2 regions of the Stenotrophomonas sp. YJH_SMC_73 genome follow, and region 1 is predicted to be linked to the other one. Evidence: riboswitches for the same ligand, from Rfam matches in the RefSeq annotation. Region 1 holds a riboswitch; the other holds the start of a gene.
What was found. A riboswitch is a leader RNA that binds a small molecule or an ion and turns the genes downstream of it on or off. The one in region 1 is predicted to bind thiamine pyrophosphate.

Region 1 (3,410 bases):
CACCGGTGCGTCGTGGATGTGGGTGGTGCCGACGTACTCGTTGACGCTCGGGCGCTTGTCCACGGTGCGGCGGAAGTAGTCGGCACCGAGGGTCAGCTCATGGCCGACGCTGCCGGTCTCGAAGCGGCCACGCAGCTCGGCACGGGCCTGCTGGTTGCGGCGGGTGTCGTCCGGGCTGCGGTAGTCGTAGATATCGTAGTCGCCGTTGGGCGCGAAGTAGTTGCCTGGCACGCTGCCATCGGCGCACTGCACGGCGTAGTAGCAGCCGTAGGCGAAGGCGACGTTGTCATCGATCACCGAGCGGCTGTGCCCAACCGACACGCGCGACTGCCAGGCGTCATTGAAATCGTAGGTGTGCAGCGCGGTGATGTTGGTGCTGGCAATATCCACCGGGCGCTGCCACGGCTGGTAGCCGAGCAGGTGCTCGCGGTCGACACCGCGCGGCAGTTCGCGTGCGCCCAGCAGCTGGTAGCCGGACACCGAACGCTGCGAGCTGGTCTGGTAGTTGGCATCCACTTCCAGCTTGCCGCGTTCGCCGATCAGCCAGTCGGCGGCCAGCGAGTAGAAGTTGCGGCGGCCATCGGCGTGCTCGACATAGGAATTGCTGGAGTCCCATGCGGCATTCAGGCGCAGGCCGAAACGCGGGGTGATCCAGTGGCCGACATCGACGGCGACGTAGCGTGAGCCTTCCGAATCGGTGCCGAGCGTGGCGGTGCGTACTTCAGCCGGGCGCTTGCCGATGTAGTTGATGATCCCGCCCGGCGCCATCACCCCTGCCGCCAGGCCGGCTTCACCCTTGAGGATCTCGACCGACTGCACGTTCTCCAGCGCCAGGCGTTGCTCGCCGGCGATGGACAGCCCGTTGAAGCGGTAGCCGGTGGCGGCGTCCAGCGCGAAGCCGCGGATGGCGATGTTCTGGTAGTAGCCCACAGGTGCATACGCATCACCCAGCGAGGCATCGTTGCTGGCCAGCTCGGACAGCGAACGTACCTGGCGACGTTCGAGATAGTCGCGCTCGAGCACGTTCACCGAAGCCGGCGTGTCCTTCCACGAACCGCCGCCGAAGGCATTCACGCGCGAGGTATCGGCCTTCGGCTTGCCGGCCTCCACGCGCACCGCCGCCAGTTCGGTCGGCGAGCGTTCGGCACCAGTGGCAGCCGCATCGGTGGTGGCCTCGGCCTCGCTGGCATGCAGCGGCAGCGCGGCGCAGAGGGCGAGTGAGAGCAGGGTGGGGCGCAGGCAGCGGTTCATTCGGTTCGTCTTCGGACAACAAGGGAGACGAAGCGACGGCGCGCAGGTGCACCGGCCCATGATGGGGGTGTGGCTGCGGCTCAAAGCTCCCTACGCCGGTGCAAACCGGATCAGGTTCCAAGGGACTCTCTCAGCCTGGCAGATCCAGGCACCCCCGCTTCAGGTGACCATTTCACTACAAATGGTACGGATTTGCGAGCGCCAGCCGGGGTCAGATCCCTTTCCTGCGGAAAGGGATCTGACCGCAACGCTGCGTCAACCGGATCACGCGACGGCGTGTAGGGCCTGCAGCAGTGCCCGTCCCGGCGCGCTGTGGAACCACGCCGGATGGCCCAGCATGAAGGGCTGCCAGGCCACGTCGGCATTCGCGGTTGAGCGGGTGACACCTTCGAAGTACTCCACTTCGGACAGTGCGAAGTCGAAATGGACCATTGGCAGCAGGTCGGCCAGCAGGTGCACGCGTGCCGCCGACAACGGCAGCACCTCGCGGTAGCCGTCGAGCAGGGCCAGCGCGATATCGATGCGCACTGCCTCCATGCCGCGCTCCAGTTCCAGCCACGCCACTGCGTTGCGCTCGATCGCGGTGGCGAGGTCGAACAGCGCGCTGGTGGGCGACGCCAGGCCGAAATCCAGCACGGTGCTGACCTCGCCGTTGCGCCACAGCAGGTTGGAGACATGCCAGTCGTTGTGCGCCCACAGCCGGGGCTCGGCGCGCAGGCGCTCGGCCAGGCCGGCGTTCCACGGCAGCACGTCGCGCTGCAGCTGTGCTTCCCATGGAATGCGCGCGAGATAGCGTGCCAGCCCGGGACGTTCATCCAGTCCTGCCTTGATGGCGGCGATCGGATCGTCGGCACGGATCAGGTCGTCGCGCGCCACCAGCAGATGGGTGCTGCGCTGGGGCGCGTGGTAGCTGGCGGCGGCACGGTGCAGCTGTGCGAGCGTGCGCCCTGCTTCGCGGGCCTGCGCGACATCGGTCAACAGCGACCACGACACCGCGTCGCGATACAGGTCGTCGCCCACGCCGACATCGTGCAGTTCAAACGTCCATTCGCCGTGTTCGACCGCAGTGTGGCCATCGGTGGCCGGCAGCACCTGCACCACTGGCACGCCGGCGGCGGCGAGATGGGCGATGAAGTGGTGTTCTTCTTCCAGACAGGCCGCGCTGCGCACGCTGTGGTGGTGGCGCTTGATGAATACCGGTGCGCGCGTGCCATTGACGATGGCGGCGGCAGACAGCGGCCGCGGGCTGTGCCAGCGCGGTTGGCTGTGCCCGCCCAGCTGCGGGTAACGCGTACTCAGCCACGCGATGTCCGCCGCGCTGATCGGTGGCCAGTCGGCAGCGACCTCGTCGTTGTTGAGGCCCTGCACGCGGTGGGAGGAAGACGTCATGCCACAGTCCGATCGGGAAAGTCACATCCAAGGCTGCGCATTCAACGCCATGCGCGTGGCCAACGCAAACGGGCGGGTCATCGACCCGCCCGTCTCCGCGTCATCGGTATGTCGGCGTTGCTTACCAGCCGCGATGGCGGCCGCGGTCGTGGTAGTAGCGGTTGTCGTAGTAGCGCTCACGCTGCCAGCGGCGGTCATCGCCACGGTCGTAGTAGCCACTGCGGTAGTAGCCACGGTCGTAACGGCGATCGTAGCGGTCGTCGTAACGGCGATTGTCGTAGTAACGGCGGTCGCGGCGGTCGGAGGTGGTCAGGTTGCCGATCGCGCCGCCGGCCACGGCACCGCCGACGGTGGCCGCAGGGTCGCCGTTGGACAGCAGGTTGCCGGCCACGCCACCGACCACGGCGCCGACCAGGGTGCGCTTGTCCTTCCTCGACATCGCGCTGGCATCGCTGACCACGGCGACACCGGCAACCAGTGCCAGGGCCATCGCCAGACCACGGAAGCTGAGTGTGGAAGTACTGAGCATGTTCGGTTCTCCTGTGAGGTGCATGCCACGCTGGGCAGGGAGGGCGCGGGGCGCCCCGGCTGCCGTGGAGACCACGCTGGCGTTCCAACATTGCCGGAACATTGCCTGGCCTACCGGGCGGCTTGCGCATTCATCTAGCGGCAGGCGGCATGAAGCAAGGCTGAAAGTGGCTTTTACCGCTCAGCTGGCAGAAAGGGAAAGGGCCGCGCATGGCGCGGCCCCTCCCGGTCTGCAAGGCGCT
Region 2 (3,410 bases), on a different contig from region 1:
AGCACCAGTACCGCCGAGTCGGCCGAGGTCACGAAGAAGATCATCAGCAGTACCAGTGCGATGCACGACAGCAGCAGCGGCAGCGGCATGCTGTCGAACAACGTGAACAACACCGTCTCATATCCATTGCCCAGCGCCTGCACCAGATCGGCATGGCCGAAGATCTGTGCCCACAAGGCCGTTCCACCGAAAACGGCGAACCAGAAGAAACCCAGCAGCGTCGGCGCGAGCACCACGCCGATCACGAACTCGCGCACGCTGCGGCCGCGCGAGATGCGTGCGATGAACGACCCCACGAACGGTGCCCACGAGATCCACCAGGCCCAGTAGAAGATTGTCCAGTCCGCCACCCAGGTGCTGCCGGAGAACGGTGACATGCGCAGGCTCATCGTCACCAGCTGGTTGAGGTAGGAGCCCAGCGTGGTGGTGAACGTATCGAAGATGAATCCGGTCGGCCCCAGCACCAGCAGGATGGCGGCCAGCAGGGCAGCCAACGCCAGGTTGAAATTGGACAGCCACTTCACACCTCGCTCCACGCCACTGGCGGTGGACGCCATATACAGCACGAAGGCGACGGCAATGATGGTCATCTGCACTGCGACGGTAGCCTGCACGCCGAACACGCGCTCGATGCCGGCGGCGATCTGGATGGTGCCGAAGCCCAGCGTAGTCGCGACACCGATCGCGGTGGCGACGACTGCAGCGATGTTGACCACCCTACCGATCCAGCCGCGATGGTGGCGGCCGATGATCGGCTGCAGCATGTCGCTGACCAGGCCGCGGCCGTTGCGATTGAACTGGAACCAGGCCATTGCCAGCCCGATCAGCGCATAGATGGCCCACGGGTGCAGGCCCCAGTGGAAGAATGCATAGCGCATCGAGGCGCGTGCCGCATCCAGGCTCTGCGGAGCAAGCCCTTCCGGTGGCTTGCTGAAGTGCGAAATGGGCTCGGCGGCGCCCCAGAACACCAGGCCGATGCCCATGCCGGCGGCGAACAGCATCGACATCCAGCTGGCTCGCGAGAACTCGGGCTCGGCGTCTTCGCCACCGATGCGCAGGTTGCCGAAGCGACCGAAAGCCAGGTACATCAGGAACACCAGGGCCAGGAATACCACCAGCAGGTACAGCCAGCCGACGCTGCGGATGACTTCTGCCAGCATCGACTGCACCACGGCATTGAAGGGGCCTGGTGCAATACCGGCAAGCAGCACCAGCAGCAGAACCAGTGCGATGGAAACGCGAAACACCATGAAGGAGCTTCTCCGATCAAGGGATTGAGGGGAGCGAGCAGAGCTTGCAGCGAAGGACCGGCGGCATGCAGCGCGAACCGGGCAGGGGCCGCGTCGGCGGCGAAGGAGGCATCGGTCGCTGGAGGGCGACGGACGTGCACGTTACTGAACGCGACGTCATGGTTCTGTTAACGAACAGCGATCCGGATCAGATCCGCTTTCCACAGGAAAGCGGATCTGACCGCGGGGGCGGGCGGTCTATGCTCTAATGCGCACCAAGAAGCGGGGGTACCGGGCCATGTGGCCACGGTTGAGACAGTCCCTTGGAACCTGATCCGGCTCATACCGGCGTAGGGAAGCTTTGCAATGCAGCCGTGCCCGGACTCCGCCCAAGGACCGTCCGTGCGCGGGTGCCGTGCGCCGCCGCTTCGTCCCTGACCTTCCTGGACGATGCCCGATGAACGCACAGCTCTCCGCCCTGCAGCAACAGGCCCAGCAACTCTCCGAATCCGTGACCCGGCCCATTCCCGGCTCGCGCAAGATCCACGTACCCGGTTCGCGTCCGGATCTGCAGGTGCCGATGCGCGAGATCGCGTTGACCCGCACGCCGACGCTGTTCGGCGGCGAGGAGAATGCACCGGTCACGGTCTACGATACGTCGGGCCCGTACACCGATCCGGACGCGCGTATCGATCTGTCCGCGGGCCTGCCGGCGCTGCGTCGTGGCTGGGTGGAGGAGCGCGGCGATACCGAACAGCTCGACGGCCTGAGTTCGTCGTTTGGCCGCGATCGCGAGCACGACCCGAAGCTCGATGCTGTGCGCTTCCCCACACGCAGCCTGCCGCGCCGTGCACGTGCAGGCGCGAACGTCACCCAGATGCACTATGCGCGCCGCGGCATCATCACGCCGGAAATGGAATTCGTCGCCATCCGCGAAAACCAGCGGCTGGACGCGATCCGCGATGCCGGCCTGCTGCAGCAGCACCCGGGCGAGGCGTTCGGCGCCTCGATCCAGAAGATCATCACGCCGGAGTTCGTGCGCGATGAAATCGCGCGCGGCCGCGCGGTGCTGCCCAACAACATCAACCACCCGGAAAGCGAGCCGATGATCATCGGCCGCAACTTCCTGACCAAGATCAACGCCAACATCGGCAACAGCGCGGTGTCCTCGGGCATTGCCGAAGAGGTGGAGAAACTGGTGTGGGCGATCCGCTGGGGTGGTGACACCGTGATGGACCTGTCCACCGGCAAGCACATCCACGAAACCCGCGAGTGGATCATCCGCAACTCGCCGGTGGCGATCGGTACCGTGCCGATCTACCAGGCGCTGGAGAAGGTCGACGGCCGCGCCGAAGCGCTCACCTGGGAGATCTTCCGCGACACGCTGATCGAGCAGGCCGAGCAGGGCGTGGACTACTTCACCATCCACGCCGGCGTGCTGCTGCGCTACGTGCCGCTCACCGCCAAGCGCGTGACCGGGATCGTCAGCCGTGGTGGTTCGATCATGGCCAAGTGGTGCCTGGCGCACCACAGGGAGAATTTCCTCTACACGCACTTCGAAGACATCTGCGAGATCATGAAGGCCTATGACGTGACCTTCTCGCTGGGTGACGGCCTGCGCCCGGGCTGCATCGCCGATGCCAACGACGCGGCGCAGTTCGGTGAGCTGGAGACGCTGGGTGAGCTCACCAAGATCGCCTGGAAGCATGATGTGCAGACCATGATCGAAGGCCCCGGCCACGTGCCGATGCAGCTGATCAAGGAGAACATGGACAAGCAGCTGCGTGAATGCGGCGAAGCGCCGTTCTACACGCTGGGGCCGCTGACCACCGACATCGCGCCGGGCTACGACCACATCACCAGCGCGATCGGTGCGGCGATGATCGGTTGGTTCGGCACGGCGATGCTCTGCTACGTGACGCCGAAGGAACACCTCGGCCTGCCCAATCGCCAGGACGTGCGTGACGGCATCATGGCCTACCGCATCGCCGCGCATGCGGCCGACCTGGCCAAGGGCCATCCGGGCGCGCAGGTACGTGACAACGCACTGAGCAAGGCGCGCTTCGAGTTCCGCTGGGAAGACCAGTTCCACCTTGGCCTGGATCCGGAGAAGGCCAGGGAGTTCCATGACGAAACGCTGCCGAAGGATGCGCACAAGCTGTCGCACTTCTGCTCGATGTG

Region 2: linked by a shared signal. The riboswitch ahead of thiC (phosphomethylpyrimidine synthase ThiC) and the one ahead of AC5P8R_RS14790 (TonB-dependent receptor) in region 1 are both predicted to bind thiamine pyrophosphate.

Annotation. Positions count from the first base shown of each region.
Region 1 covers NZ_JCAFTJ010000008.1:190,463-193,872, reverse strand. Annotated here, with positions in the region: gene AC5P8R_RS14790 (TonB-dependent receptor) at 1-1,251, opposite strand, end outside; TPP riboswitch at 1,322-1,417, opposite strand; gene AC5P8R_RS14785 (phosphotransferase enzyme family protein) at 1,516-2,640, opposite strand; gene AC5P8R_RS14780 (glycine zipper 2TM domain-containing protein) at 2,762-3,169, opposite strand.
Region 2 covers NZ_JCAFTJ010000001.1:443,033-446,442, forward strand. Annotated here, with positions in the region: gene AC5P8R_RS01985 (BCCT family transporter) at 1-1,250, opposite strand, end outside; TPP riboswitch at 1,504-1,604, shown strand; gene thiC (phosphomethylpyrimidine synthase ThiC) at 1,687-3,410, shown strand, end outside.